Formosa agariphila KMM 3901: one gene and its partner. Each later gene encodes a partner of the first gene's protein in a complex. Links are inferred from orthologs where the notes say so. Each region holds a gene or a part of one and is shown on either strand. Other genes may lie near its edges. The genes, in order: secY and secA.

Evidence for each region.
Region 2: the proteins of secY (region 1) and secA are in contact, whole or in part, in a crystal structure (PDB 3DIN), measured with the Thermotoga maritima proteins. The link is inferred for Formosa agariphila KMM 3901 from one-to-one orthologs. Residues at the interface, in WP_004081795.1 of Thermotoga maritima: Glu108, Gly109, Glu110, Glu111, Ala236, Glu237, Arg238, Arg239, Ile240, Thr241, Ile242, Gln243, Tyr244, Ala245, Arg246, Arg247, Val248, Thr249, Gly250, Arg251, Arg252, Val253, Tyr254, Gly256, Ala257, Ser258, Thr259, Tyr260, Leu261, Pro262; in WP_004082002.1 of Thermotoga maritima: Glu261, Ala262, Arg263, Lys300, Ala301, Arg302, Thr303, Ile304, Ile305, Leu323, Tyr324, Asp325, Pro326, Val329, Ser330, Tyr333, Ile336, Lys340, Phe345, Val349, Glu363, Phe364, Tyr374, Ser375, Gly376, Gly377, Glu393, Ile395, Thr482, Ser483.

The regions. Positions count from the first base shown.
Region 1 is NZ_HG315671.1:685,721-689,528, reverse strand. The notes cover bases 979-3,808. They hold secY (preprotein translocase subunit SecY), read right to left. Parts: upstream 3,151-3,808; coding sequence 1,807-3,150; downstream 979-1,806. Other genes in these bases: rpmD (50S ribosomal protein L30), read right to left, coding at 3,632-3,808; rplO (50S ribosomal protein L15), read right to left, coding at 3,165-3,617; infA (translation initiation factor IF-1), read right to left, coding at 1,580-1,795; ykgO (type B 50S ribosomal protein L36), read right to left, coding at 1,459-1,575; rpsM (30S ribosomal protein S13), read right to left, coding at 1,082-1,456. Also shown: rpsD (30S ribosomal protein S4), read right to left, coding at 1-406; more of rpsK, read right to left, coding at 591-978. UniProt on the Escherichia coli protein: The central subunit of the protein translocation channel SecYEG. Consists of two halves formed by TMs 1-5 and 6-10.
Region 2 is NZ_HG315671.1:976,231-987,327, forward strand. Bases 3,003-6,868 are described here. They hold secA (preprotein translocase subunit SecA), read right to left. Parts: upstream 6,560-6,868; coding sequence 3,203-6,559; downstream 3,003-3,202. Other genes in these bases: BN863_RS04250 (EndoU domain-containing protein), read left to right, coding at 3,003-3,130; BN863_RS04260 (DUF2795 domain-containing protein), read right to left, coding at 6,732-6,868. Also shown: BN863_RS04235 (RNA polymerase sigma factor), read left to right, coding at 1-243; BN863_RS04240 (hypothetical protein), read left to right, coding at 227-826; BN863_RS04245 (hypothetical protein), read left to right, coding at 843-2,336; more of BN863_RS04250, read left to right, coding at 2,471-3,002; more of BN863_RS04260, read right to left, coding at 6,869-6,953; BN863_RS04265 (cob(I)yrinic acid a,c-diamide adenosyltransferase), read right to left, coding at 7,104-7,676; BN863_RS04270 (ABC transporter ATP-binding protein), read right to left, coding at 7,783-8,487; BN863_RS04275 (O-methyltransferase), read right to left, coding at 8,607-9,380; BN863_RS04280 (ABC-F family ATP-binding cassette domain-containing protein), read right to left, coding at 9,407-11,097. UniProt on the Escherichia coli protein: Required for protein export, interacts with the SecYEG preprotein conducting channel.

The DNA of each region.
Region 1 (3,808 bases):
CTTTTAAATTGTAAGAAGGAATGTTTACCAACTCACCATTTACAGTAATGTGTCTGTGAGATACTAATTGTCTAGCACCGCTTCTAGAAGGAGAAATTCCCATTCTATAAACAACGTTGTCTAATCTAGACTCACATAATTGTAATAATACTTCACCAGTAATACCTTGTGAAGCTGTTGCTTTTTTGAATAAACCTCTGAATTGACGCTCTAATATACCGTAAGTATATTTTGCTTTTTGCTTTTCCATTAATTGGATTGCATATTCAGATTTTTTTCCACGACGCTTGTTAGCTCCGTGTTGACCTGGAGGATAATTTCTTTTTTCGAAAGATTTGTCATCTCCAAAAATAGCTTCACCAAACTTACGAGCTATTTTAGTTTTAGGACCAGTATATCTTGCCATAATAAATTGATTTTAAAGAGTGATTATGAATTAAGGTCTTAATCTTATCCTTCGATAATCGTTAATCTCTTTGTTATACTTGTTAAATTATTTTTTAAAAGTGTGCAAATTTACATATAAAAAAATTAATACCAACTGTATATTAAGCTGATATTAATTTTTTTTATAAATTCTCTAAAGTAAATTAGACTCTTCTACGTTTTGGAGGACGACATCCATTATGTGGTAATGGAGTAACATCGATAATTTCTGTTACTTCAATTCCTGCATTATGAATAGAACGGATAGCAGATTCTCTACCATTTCCAGGTCCTTTAACATAAACTTTTACTTTCTTTAAACCTGCCTCTTGAGCTACAGTAACTGCATCTTCTGCTGCTAATTGTGCTGCGTAAGGCGTGTTCTTTTTAGAACCTCTAAATCCCATTTTACCAGCTGAAGACCATGAAATAACGTCTCCTTTTTTGTTGGTAAGAGAAATAATGATGTTATTAAAAGAAGCAGTAACGTGAGCTTCTCCTACAGCATCTACTATAACTTTACGTTTTTTAGTACTCTTTGTATTTGACTTTGCCATATTATTTTAGTTTCTAGTTGTTAGTTGTTAGTGATAGAATCCTAAACCTCTCGATTTCGAACAGATTCATCTAACTACTAAATACTAATGACTTTTAATTATTTAGTTGCTTTTTTCTTGTTAGCAACAGTTTTTCTTCTACCTTTTCTAGTTCTAGAGTTGTTTTTAGTGCGTTGTCCTCTTAAAGGAAGACCTGCTCTATGACGAATACCTCTGTAACATCCAATATCCATTAATCGCTTAATGCTTAATTGTGTTTCAGAACGTAACTCACCTTCAATAGTAAAAGTCGATACAGCTTCACGAATAGAACCTATTTGATCATCTGTCCAGTCTTGAACTTTAGTGTTTTCGTCAACTTTAGCTTCTGCTAAAATTTCTTTTGCTCTACTTGTACCTATTCCATAGATATAAGTTAAAGAGATAACTCCTCTTTTCTGTTTTGGTATGTCTACACCTGCAATTCTTGCCATAACTACCCTTGTCTTTGTTTGAATCTAGGATTCTTTTTGTTAATTACGTAAAGTCTACCTTTTCTACGCACGATTTTACAATCTGCACTTCTTTTTTTAACTGATGCTCTTACTTTCATCGTATTAGTATCTATAAGTTATTCTAGCCTTAGTTAAATCGTAAGGACTCATTTCTAATTTTACTTTATCACCTGGTAACAATTTAATGTAATGCATACGCATTTTACCAGATATATGAGCAGTCACAATGTGACCATTCTCTAACTCAACACGAAACATAGCATTAGATAATGCTTCTATAATTGTTCCGTCTTGTTCTATTGCTGCTTGTTTTGCCATTGTATAATAAATTAAGCTACTGCTTTTCTATTTTTACCAGTTTTCATCAAGCCATCATAGTGTCTATTCAACAAGTAAGAGTTTACTTGTTGCATCGTGTCAATTGCAACTCCCACTAATATTAATAGTGAAGTACCACCAAAAAATAAGGCCCATCCCGATTGTACGTTCATTAACTTAACAACTATGGCAGGAAATACTGCTATAAGTGCAAGGAAAATAGAACCTGGTAATGTTATTTGAGACATAATCTTATCTAAATATTCTGAAGTTTCAGACCCTGGACGAATCCCTGGAATAAATCCTCCACTACGTTTTAAATCGTCTGCCATTTTGTTCGTAGGAACTGTAATAGCAGTATAGAAATACGTGAATATGATAATTAAGAATGCAAATAATAAGTTATACCAAAATCCGAATATATCAGAAAATTGTGATTGTAACCACTGTCCTGCAGCTGAATCCTTCATCATAGAAGTTCCACCTATTAAACCTGGTACAAACATAATTGCTTGAGCAAAAATAATTGGCATTACTCCAGAAGCGTTAAGTTTTAATGGAATATATTGTCTAGACCCCATAATGTTTTTCTCATAACCTCCAGTAGCAGTACGTCTTGCATATTGAACAGCTATTTTTCTAACTGCCATAATAAGCATAATAGATGCAAAGATAATAGCAAACCACAACACTAATTCAATAAGGATTAACATTACATTATTCCCTTCTAAACGAGATGCTGCATTTTGGAAGAACGATAATGGCATACGTGCAATAATACCCACCATAATTAATAGTGAAATACCATTACCAATACCTTTATCTGTAATCTTCTCTCCTAACCACATTGCAAAGATACAACCAGTAACTAAAATGATTATTGAAGAAAAATAGAATAAACCACCTTGTCCTAATAAGAACGCACTTTGTGGAATTCCTAAACTTGGTAAACTTGCTAAATATCCTGGTGCTTGTACCAAACATATTGCAATTGTTAACCAACGTGTGATTTGATTTATTTTCTTTTGCCCACTAGCACCTTCTTTTTGTAACTTTTGCAAGTAAGGAATTGCTATTCCCATTAATTGCACTACAATAGAAGCAGAAATGTAAGGCATAATACCTAAGGCAAATATTGATGCATTAGCAAAGGCTCCTCCTGTAAATGCATTTAATAAACCTAATAATCCAGAATCTGTATTACTTTGTAAGGTTTCTAATTGTGCTGCATCGATACCAGGTAAAACTACTTGTGCACCAAATCGATAAACTAATAATAGACCAACCGTAAGGATGATTCTATTTCTTAGTTCCTCAATTTTCCAAACATTCTTTAACGTTTCTATAAATTTCATGCTCTATTACGTGATTATAAAGTTACAGCTTCTCCTCCAGCCGCTTCGATAGCAGCTTTTGCTGAAGCAGTAAATTTATGAGCAGTTACTTTTAATTTTGCTTTTAGTTCACCTCTACCTAAGATTTTAACTAGATCATTCTTTCCAGTTACACCTACAGACATTAGTGTGTCTAAATTTACTGTGTCGTTAATTTTCTTTTCATCAACCAACTGTTGTAATTTATCTAAGTTTACACCTTGATATTCTACACGGTTAATATTAGTAAAACCAAATTTAGGAACACGTCTTTGAAGTGGCATTTGACCTCCTTCAAATCCAAGCTTCTTAGAATAACCTGAACGAGATTTGGCTCCTTTGTGACCACGTGTAGCGGTACCACCTTTACCAGATCCTTGTCCACGACCTATTCTTTTTCCTTGATTTTTAACTGAACCTTCTGCAGGTTTTAATTTACTTAAATCCATTTCTCAGTTTATTATTAAGCTTCTTCAACAGAAACTAAGTGTTCTACTTTAGCAACCATACCAAGAATATTTGGTGTGTTTTCATGCTCTACGACTTGCCCAATACGTTTAAGACCAAGAGCTTCTAAAGTTCTTTTTTGTCTTTGTGTACGTTTAATTGCGCTTTTAACTTTCGTTACTTTAATCTTTCC
Region 2 (11,097 bases), 290 kb from region 1 along the record:
GATACTCATGATAATTGGACGGTGGATGATGGTGTGACTCTAAATGATATAAAACGCGTTATAGAAACCTTACCAGAAAAGTATAAATATGTGGTGATGTTGTTTTTAATTGAAGGCTATGATCATCAAGAGATTTCCGAAATTTTAAACATTTCTGAAGTCGCCTCACGCACACAATTATCGCGAGGAAAACAAAAATTACAAGAACTTTTAAAAATGAAAGACTATGGCACAGGATATTAGAGATTTATTTGAAGCCGATAAAGCACATCAAAAAGACGACCGGTTGTCTGAAGGACATGAAGCACGTTTTTTAGAAAAGTTAAATGCGAGTTTGCCACAAGATCCGCCAAAATCTAAATTTAATTGGATGGCTATCGCGGCGAGTTTAGTGCTACTATTTGCGTTGAGCTATGGAGGATATACATTTTTTAATGCTGATCAAGTAATAGAAACACAACAGCAAGTTGTAGAAACCGAGGTAAAGCCAGTTGTAAAAACAAAAACCTTAGGCGATTTGTCACCCGACTTAAAGAAAGTTGAAGATTATTATTTGGCGAGTATTCATACCGAATTATCTAAGGTAGAATTGACACCAGAAAATAAAGAATTAATCGATGGTTACATTCAGCGTTTAGAAGAATTAACCAACGAATACAAAAAGTTATCTATAGAATTAACCGAATCTGGCCCGAGCGAATTAACCGTAAATGCCTTAATCGATAATTTAAAATTGCGTTTAAACTTGTTATACCGTTTACGCGACCAATTAAAAGAATTCAGTACCGATGCTATTGCCGATGAGGCGGTGGAACAATCTATTTAAAAAATCAATCAAAAAAATGAAACAGTTAATTATAAAATCAATTACAAGTTTAGTGCTTGTTGTGTTTGCGTCTAATCTAACACAAGCACAACAAAAGCTATCTAAGGCATCGCAATCTTTAAAAGTGAATAAAGAGGTGACTATTAATTTAGAATCGAATTACACCATAGTAAAAATCGATACGTGGAATAAAGACGTGATTGAAGTAGAAGCTTTTGTAGAAAGCGATCAATTAAGTCAGTCTGATTTACAAAAGGCGTTAAAAGAGTGGCATGTAGATGTAAGTGGGTCTAGCGATTTTGTGAATATTTCGAGTAAAGGCATGCAAAATGGTTGGGATGTAGGTTATGATTTTGATGTGAATTCAATTTCAGCACTACAACATTTAGAATTCGAATTGGCCGATATGCCACCCATGCCACCGTTACCAGATATGAAGCATTTTGCGAATATGCCACAAATGCCCAATATGCCGGAACCACCAACAATGCCAGAATTACCCGAATTACCAGAAGGTATGAATCAAGTACATTTTGATTATGAAGCGTATAAAGCCGAAGGTGAAAAGTATTTAGATAAGTGGAGTAAAACCTATCAGAAAGAATACGGAAAAGAGTATCAAGATAAAATGAAGGCTTGGGCGAAGAAGTTTAGCGCCTCTGGTTTTGAAGATTACGAAAAAAAGATGGAAGCCTGGGGCGAAAAGTTTGGAGAAACTTATGGTAAACAAATGGAAGCCTGGGGAAAACAATTTGAAAATGGCTTCGGAAAGGATTTTGAGGCTCAAATGGAAGCTTGGGGAGAATCGTTTGGCAAATCATTTGAAAAGCAAATGGAAGCCCAAGAGCATGCCGAAGCGAGCCGAATGAAAGCCGAAGAAGTTAGAGCACGCGCAGAGCAGGGCAGAAGCATGCCTGATCGTGGGCCTAATATTAAAAAGACCATTATTATTCACATGCCCAAAAAGGCAAATTTAAAAGTGAATGTAAAATATGGCGAATTACAATTTGTATCGCTTATAGAAAATTTAAAGGCCGAAATGTCGCATACCAAATTAACAGCAAACACAATCGATGGGAGTAACACTTCCATCGTTGTGTCTTATGCGCCCGTGTCTATTACCAATTGGAATCAAGGGCAGTTGGTTTTAAACTATGTAGAGCAGGCTAAAATTGAAACTGTAAATCAGTTGGTGTTAAATTCAAATTCTTCGAATATACAATTGGGGCAACTTACAGGAAACACCATAATTAATGGGAGTTTTGGCGATCTTAAAATATCTAAAATTGCAGATACGTTTCAGAATCTAAATATTGTTTTAGAAAATAGCGATGCGCTTATTAGTTTGCCAAACACAGACTATAGCTTGCAGTACAATGGTAAGCAATCTCGATTTAAACATCCAAAGAAAACGAGCAGTGAAAACGTGTCTACATTTTCTACGGGGAATTTAAGTAGCAATAAAACGATTATTGTGAATGCGAAATTTAGTAAGGTGTCAATGGAGTAAATACGATTTTATATAGATAAAATATGTCTTATTAACATAGGACTTTGTGTGCCGATATCCTGAATAGTAATGGATTATCGGCTATATTTGTTTTACTAAGTTGTAAAAGTTAAAATGTATTAAAACATAATTTTTTGAAATTCAAATATTACATACTTAAAAATACTTTCATAAATGATAAGCAAGGTTTAAAACCAGGAGTTCGAATTAATAAGATTCCTGCTATGTACACTATTAAACTTGCAGAAGGAGAAGGTCCATTTAATGATTTACCAACTCTAAAGAGGAAATCAACTATTTATCGGAATATAGTTTTAAGAAACCCAAAAAGAGCTGAGCAAATTTGTCTTGAAAAAAACATTACAGAAATAAAAGATTTAATTCTTACTAAAAAGAATTCAAGTGTCGATTTGAACTTTGTTGAAATCTTTGAACACTGTATCAAGGGGCAAGTGAAAAAAGGAAAGGTGTCTGGAGTTCACTATTATAATTCGGAGAGAGTTAAAATTTTAAAGCTTATCAAACAAAATAACAAGACCGGAATATGGGAAGCAGAAATAGAGTTCTTAGATAAGAAAACTAATACTTGGGTTAAAAAAGAAAAGTCAACTACTTTTTTTCCACGAAACTGGAGTATGCATCAGTTATTTCATGAATGTGAATTTGCTGTTGAACATAAACAAAAAGTAGCTGGCAAAAAGAACGTATTTATATCTCAAACAGTATCAGGAATTGAAGTTGAAATAATTATTATTAATGATAAAATGAGGTCTATTTATCCTTTGTTAAATTAATTAAAACGAAAAAAAGCTGTCTATTTTAAAAATAGACAGCTTTTTTGATGTTTAAATATATAGTAGAATGTACTATTCTGTAATTACCCAATCACCTTTAGCTAAAAGCGGTTCGGCTTGTTTGTATTTTACGGTTTTACTTTCGCCGTTCATTACATTCTTTATCGTTACTTTATCGTTTCTACCAATTTTTGGCTTGTCTCTTACAATAGTTTCTACAACCTCTGGCTGACGTTGTGTTTGTCCTGCAGCTCTACTTTGTGAAGCACGTTCGTCTAAATTAGGAATTTCTTCTTTAGTCGTTTCTACCTGTTGCTTTTTAGGAGCCACTTGTTTTGCTTCGCTAATTGCATTTTGGTCTTCGCTTGGTAATTCTCCTTTAAATAAGAATGAAATCACATCTTTATTGACTTGAGTGATCATGTCTTTAAACAATTCGAAAGCTTCGAATTTGTAAATTAACAATGGATCTTTTTGTTCGTGAACCGCTAATTGAACAGATTGTTTTAACTCATCCATTTTACGTAAATGCGATTTCCATGCATCGTCGATAATGGCTAAAGTAATGTTCTTTTCGAAATCTGTAATTAATTGCTTTCCTTCTGTTTCATAAGCTTGCTGTAAATCGGTAACAACTTGTAATGTTTTTACACCATCTGTAAATGGTACAACAATACGTTTAAATTTGTCGCCTTGTGTTTCGTAAACATTTTTGATAATAGGGAATGCAAGTTCGGCATTCTTACCCATTTTAGCTTTATAATGTTCGAAAGCAGCTGTATATACTTTAGAAGCAATGTCTTGAACAGTTAATTTGTTGAATTCTTGCTCGCTTACAGGATTACTCATTGAGAAATAACGGATCAATTCAAATCCGAAATTTTTATAATCGTTAGCATCTTTATTAACTTCAGCAATGTTTTCAGCAGTATCGAAAATCATATTCGCTAAATCTACACGCAGACGTTTTCCAAATAAGGCATGGTGACGACGTTTGTAAACAACCTCACGTTGCGCATTCATAACATCATCATATTCTAATAGACGTTTACGAACACCGAAGTTATTTTCTTCAACTTTTTTCTGAGCACGTTCAATAGATTTTGAAATCATAGAATGCTGAATCACTTCACCTTCTTCTAATCCCATTTTATCCATCATCTTAGCAATACGCTCAGATCCGAATAATCGCATTAAGTTATCTTCTAACGATACATAGAATTGAGAACTTCCTGGATCTCCTTGACGACCAGCACGACCACGTAACTGACGGTCTACACGACGAGAATCGTGACGTTCTGTACCAATAATTGCTAAACCTCCAACTTTTTTAACTTCATCGATTAATTTAATATCGGTACCACGACCTGCCATGTTTGTGGCAATAGTAACTTGTCCTGGCTGACCAGCTTCGGCAACAATGTCGGCTTCTTTTTTATGTAATTTCGCGTTTAATACGTTGTGTGGTACTTTACGGATACTTAACATTTTTCCTAAAAGTTCACTAATCTCTACATTGGTTGTACCAATTAATATTGGACGACCGGCTTGAGATAATTTAGTAACCTCGTCGATTACCGCATTGTATTTTTCACGTTTAGTTTTGTAAACTAAATCGTCTTTATCTATTCTAGCAATCGGACGGTTTGTTGGAATCTCTACAACATCAAGTTTATAGATTTCCCATAATTCTCCCGCTTCGGTAATTGCCGTACCCGTCATACCAGAAAGTTTACGGTACATTCTAAAGAAGTTTTGAAGTGTAACAGTTGCAAAAGTTTGCGTGGCCGCTTCAATTTTTACATTTTCTTTAGCTTCAATCGCTTGGTGTAATCCATCGCTATAACGACGACCATCCATAATACGACCAGTTTGCTCATCAACAATCATTACTTTATTGTCCATTACCACATATTGATTGTCTTTTTCAAATAGGGCATAGGCTTTAAGTAATTGATTTAAGGTATGAATACGTTCAGATTTAATTCCGAAGTCTCTAAATAAATCTTCTTTTTCGTTAGCTTCTTCTTCTGCAGGTAAACCTTTTGCTTCAATTTTAGCCATTTCAATACCAATTTCTGGCATCACGAAAAAGTCAGGGTTATCTTTACCAGAAAGGTATTCAACCCCTTTATCTGATAATTCAATCTGATTATTTTTTTCATCTATAACATAGTACAACGCTTCGTCTACCTTAGGCATCTCGCGGTTGTTGTCTTGCATATAATGATTTTCAGTTTTCTGAAGTAATTGTCTTATACCGTCTTCACTTAAAAATTTAATTAAGGCTTTGTTTTTAGGCATTCCACGGAATACACGTAACAATTGGAATCCGCCTTCTTTGGTGTCTCCTGCTGCAATTAATTTTTTAGCTTCTGCGAAAACTCCTGTTAAGTACTTGCGCTGTACATTAACAATATCTTCAACTTTTGGTTTTAATTCGGTGAATTCGTGACGGTCTCCTTGAGGAATCGGACCAGAAATAATTAATGGTGTACGCGCATCATCTACTAATACAGAATCGACTTCATCGACAATAGCATAGTGGTGTGGGCGTTGAACCAAATCGTTTGGCGAGTGCGCCATATTATCACGTAAATAATCGAAACCAAATTCGTTATTTGTTCCGTAAGTAATATCGGCGTTGTATGCTTTTTTACGAGCTTCAGAGTTTGGTTGGTGGTAATCGATACAATCGATACTTAAGCCGTGGAATTCGAATATTGGTGCCATCCAAGCACTATCACGTTTTGCTAAGTAATCGTTTACTGTTACTAAGTGAACACCTTTTCCTGCTAATGCATTTAAGTACATTGGTAAAGTTGCAACTAAGGTTTTACCTTCCCCAGTGTGCATCTCAGCAATTTTCCCTTGGTGCATAGCAATACCACCAATAAGTTGTACATCGTAATGTACCATATCCCATGTAATGGCTTTTCCTGCAGCATCCCATGAGTTTGCCCAAATGGCTTTATCGTCTTCTAAAACAACATAATCTTTAGTTCCAGAAATTTCTCTATCAAAAGTATTAGCTGTAACTGTTATGTTTGTATTGTCTTTAAAACGTTTTGCTGTTTCTTTAACAACTGCAAAGGCTTCTGGAAGAATGTCGTTTAATACATCTTCTGTGGCCGCATAAGAATCGTCTTTTAATTTATCTATTTCCTGATAAATATCTTCACGTCTGTCGATATCTTCAGTATTATTAGCTTCTTCTAAAAGCGCAGTAATTTGATCTTCGAAAGGTTTACGGCCTTCCGCAATTTTAGCCTTAAAGAAGGCTGTTTTTGCTCTAAGTTCGTCGTGAGACAACCCTTCTAAGGCTTTTTCAAAAGTTTTAATTTTATTTACTAAAGGCATGATGGCTTTTACATCTTGTTTGGATTTATCTCCAACAAATACCTTAAGTACAGAATTTAAAAAATTCATGTGTATGTGTGTTTATGGTTGCATTAAGTCTACCGACTTAATAGATACAGTTAAGTACTTTAAATGCTAAAAAAATAAAGCACTCAAATATACGTTTTGTTGTTTTGTTTCATAAAGAATAGCACAAAAAAAAGCCTCGATACGAGACTTTTTAACTTTTCTTTATGTAATACTAATATTCATCCTCGTTCCAGAGATAATCCTCATCTGTAGGATAATCTGACCAAATCTCTTCGATTGAGTCGTACGAATCGCCTTCATCTTCAATGGATTGTAAATTTTCTACAACTTCAAGAGGTGCTCCAGTTCTAATCGCGTAGTCAATCAGCTCATCTTTAGTAGCTGGCCAAGGCGCATCACTTAAATATGATGCTAATTCTAATGTCCAATACATCTGTAATTCGTTTTATTTTTTGCAAAAATAATTTTTTAGTTTAAATAGTCAAGAAAAAAATGAATTATTTCATCATTAAATTAAAGAACGCTTTGTTTTTAGCAAACAAATTGACTTAAAGTGGGTTATAAATTTCCTGAATCGGTGAAATTAATGCTTTTCAGGAATCCACTTCACTTCATCTGCATGTAGGTCATTAGACAACTTTCGTGCCAATACAAAAAGGTAGTCAGAAAGACGGTTTAAATAAATTAGTGTTTGCGGATCTAGAGGTTCAATTTCGTTTAATTCTGATGCTAAGCGCTCTGCTCTGCGGCAAATACAGCGTGCAATATGACAGAATGACACGGTTTGATGTCCGCCAGGTAACACAAAATGCGTCATTGGCGGTAATTCGGCATTCATAGTATCCATTTCTGTTTCTAGAAGCGTAACGTTGGCATCGTCTATTTTTGGAATATTTAATCGCTCTTTTCCGTTTTTAAGAATGGCCTTTTCTGGTGGCGTTGCTAACATGGCACCAACGGTAAATAATCGGTCTTGTATAATTATTAAAACATCTTTATAGGCTGGATTAATATCTTGGTCGCGAATAAGACCAATGTATGAGTTAAGTTCGTCTACAGTACCATAACTATCAATTCTGATGTTATGTTTGGGCACCCGCGTACCTCCAAATAAAGCGGTTGTGCCTTTGTCTCCTGTTTTAGTATAAATTTTCATGTAATGAATGCTTAAATTAAAATTGAATCGTATGTCAATTCATTCCAAAGTTACATTGAAAATTTTGGCTTTAAAAGTGAAATAAAAATTGTTTGACTGATTTTGTTTAAGCCGGAATTGTAATTTTTTCGTTTCTAGTATCGCTTTCAATAAGTCCGTCGCGTAAACGAATAATTCTATGTGCATGTTCGGCAATATCTTCTTCGTGTGTAACCAATATTACTGTATTTCCTTGCTTATGAATGGTGTCGAATAATCCCATAATTTCAACAGAGGTTTTAGAATCTAAATTCCCTGTAGGTTCATCGGCTAGAATTATTGAAGGTTTGTTTACAAGCGCACGACCAACAGCCACACGTTGTCTTTGTCCTCCAGAAAGCTGATTGGGTTTATGGTCCATTCTATCGGCTAGACCTACTTCTGTTAAAACTTCTTCGGCACGTTTTGTACGGTCTGCTTTAGAATAGCCCGCATATACCATTGGTAAAGCCACGTTGTCAAGAGCGGTTGTTCTTGGAAGTAAGTTGAAGGTTTGGAAAACGAAACCAATTTCTGTATTTCGGATATCAGCCAATTCATCATCGGTCATTTTACTGGCATCTTTACCGTTTAAAATATATGTTCCTGCGGTAGGCGTATCTAAACACCCAAGCAAATTCATTAACGTTGATTTTCCTGAACCAGATGGCCCCATAATAGCGATGTAATCGCCACGTTTAATGGTTAAATCAATACCTTTTAAAACATGAACAGTTTCTTGGCCGAGTTTAAAATCGCGAATAATATTGGTTATTTCTATGACGTTATCCATAAAACAATTGCTGATATTGGTTGCTGCAAGATACAGCAAATTTTATAAGAAGTAAGACGCTGTACTTTATGATTTGTTACAGGTTTAATGAAGAAAACTAAAAACTTAAATTGAAAAAGTTATAATCTGATAGTGAAATGTTCTTTGACTTGCTCGGTTCTAAAAAAGACAAACCCGTATTGAAATGTATCAATAGTCACTGTTACTTTAGGGTGTTGTTTAATCATGTCCCAAGCTTCAGTCATGCCTTTAGACCAATAAATGTCATCAAAAATAAATACGGTGTCGTTATGAATTTTTGGTAATAATAAATCGAAATAGTCTAAAGTTGCTTGTTTATTATGATTGCCATCGAATAAAATGAAATCGAATGCATCTTGATGTAATTTAGGAATTACTTTACTGAAATCTCCGATTAAGATTTCAGCATTAGTAATTTTTTTGTCTTTTAAATTTTGGCTTGTAAATTGGGCAATTTTAGGACAACCTTCAATTGAAGTGATTTTACCGTTTGTATTTCCTAAAGCAATAGCGTGTGTAGAGATACCTAAGGATGTGCCTAATTCTAAACTGTTGTTAAACTTAAAATAATTAGCTAAATGGTATAATAATTTAGCACGCTTTATAGCTGCTCCAGAGTTTTTAGCAATACTTTTTATACTACGGTTATTGTTTTTAGTATACATTGAACCTGTGCCTAAATCTGTAATTTCAATTACCGTATTATTCTTTAAAAGCGTTTTTTTATAATTAGAAATTAAAGTATAATCCGCAGAATTTGTTTTACTGTAAAAACATTTTGTAACGAGATTATAAACAAAAGGGGAGTGCACCCCATGCTGATTTGTAGAGCGCTTTAAAAAATTAAAATATTGTGATATCTGATAAAACACAAGTCTGAAAAATTCGTAATTAAACTTTAGTCTTCTAATTTTGCAGCCAATTCAAACCAGCGTTCTTCTTTATCGTCCATTTCTTTGATTAGTTTTTCTAATTTTAGAGACAATTCATTAATTTGGTCTTGAGACAATTCTGGATTATTAAACTTAGCTTCTAATTCAGTCTTATCGAACGCCAACGATTTTAGCTTGCTTTCAATATTATTATATTCTTTTTGCTCGTTGTAAGATAGTTTTACACCAGAATCTTGTTTCCAGTTTTTCTTTTCCTTTTTATCTTCAATAGGAGAAACTTCCGGACTGTCTTCATAGGCTCTAAAATCGCTGTAATTACCAGGGAAATCTTCTATGACACCTTCACCTCTAAATACAAACAAGTGGTCTACAATTTTATCCATAAAGTAACGGTCATGCGTTACTACTAATAAGCATCCCGGGAAGTCTAATAAGAAATCTTCAAGAACATTTAGTGTTACAATATCTAAATCGTTTGTAGGTTCATCTAGAATTAAAAAATTTGGATTCTGAATAAGAACCGTACATAGGTATAAACGTTTACGTTCACCACCACTTAATTTTTCAACAAAATCGTATTGTTTTTTACGGTCGAATAAAAAGCGCTCTAAAAGTTGTTGTGCACTAATTTGACGGCCTTTTTTAAGCGGAATGTAATCTCCAAATTCACGAACAACATCGATTACCTTTTGGTTGGGTTTAACATCTATTCCCGATTGGGTGTAATATCCAAACTTAACCGTTTCTCCAAGGGTTATGGTTCCGCTATCAGGTGCTGTAGTTTCGGTTAATATATTTAAAAAAGTAGATTTACCTGTACCGTTTTTACCAATAATACCAATACGTTCACCACGCTGAAAGTTATAAGTAAAACCTTCTAAAATGGTTTTGTCTTTAAAAGATTTTTTAATGTTATGGAGTTCTACAATTTTGTTTCCTAAACGCTCCATATTAAGTTCTAACTCAACTTGATGGTCTTTTCTGCGTTTATGAGCACGTTGTTTTATATCGTGAAAATCGTCTATTCTAGATTTTGATTTTGTTGTACGTGCCTTAGGTTGACGACGCATCCATGTAAGTTCTTTCTTAAAAAGCTGTTTTGCTTTTCCTGTTTCTACAGCTTCTTGAGTAATTCTAGCTTCCTTTTTTTCTAGGTAATAAGAATAGTTTCCTTTGTAACTAAACATCTCACCTTGGTCTAGTTCAATAATTTCATTACAAACACGTTCTAAGAAAAAACGGTCGTGAGTAACCATAAAAAGAGTCATGTTTTCTTTTGCAAAAAACAGTTCTAACCATTCAATCATTTCTAGATCCAAATGGTTGGTAGGTTCATCGAGGATTAATAAATCGGGTTTATTAATTAAAGCGTTCGCTAAAGCCAGACGTTTTTTTTGACCTCCAGATAACGTGCTCACTTTCTGAGAGAAATTATCAAGTTTTAATTTCGATAAGATTTGTTTGTATTGCGTTTCGAAATCCCAAGCGTTATAACGATCCATTTGCTCGAATGCTTTTTGATAAGCATCTTCATCTTCAGGATTATTTAAAGCGGTCTCGTAATTTCTTATCACTTTTAATATGTCGTGATCACCATCGAATATGGTTGCCTCAATAGTTAAATCTGGATTTAATATTGGCTCTTGTGGTAAAAAGGAGACCGTTATATTTTTTCTGAATATTATTTGTCCAGTAT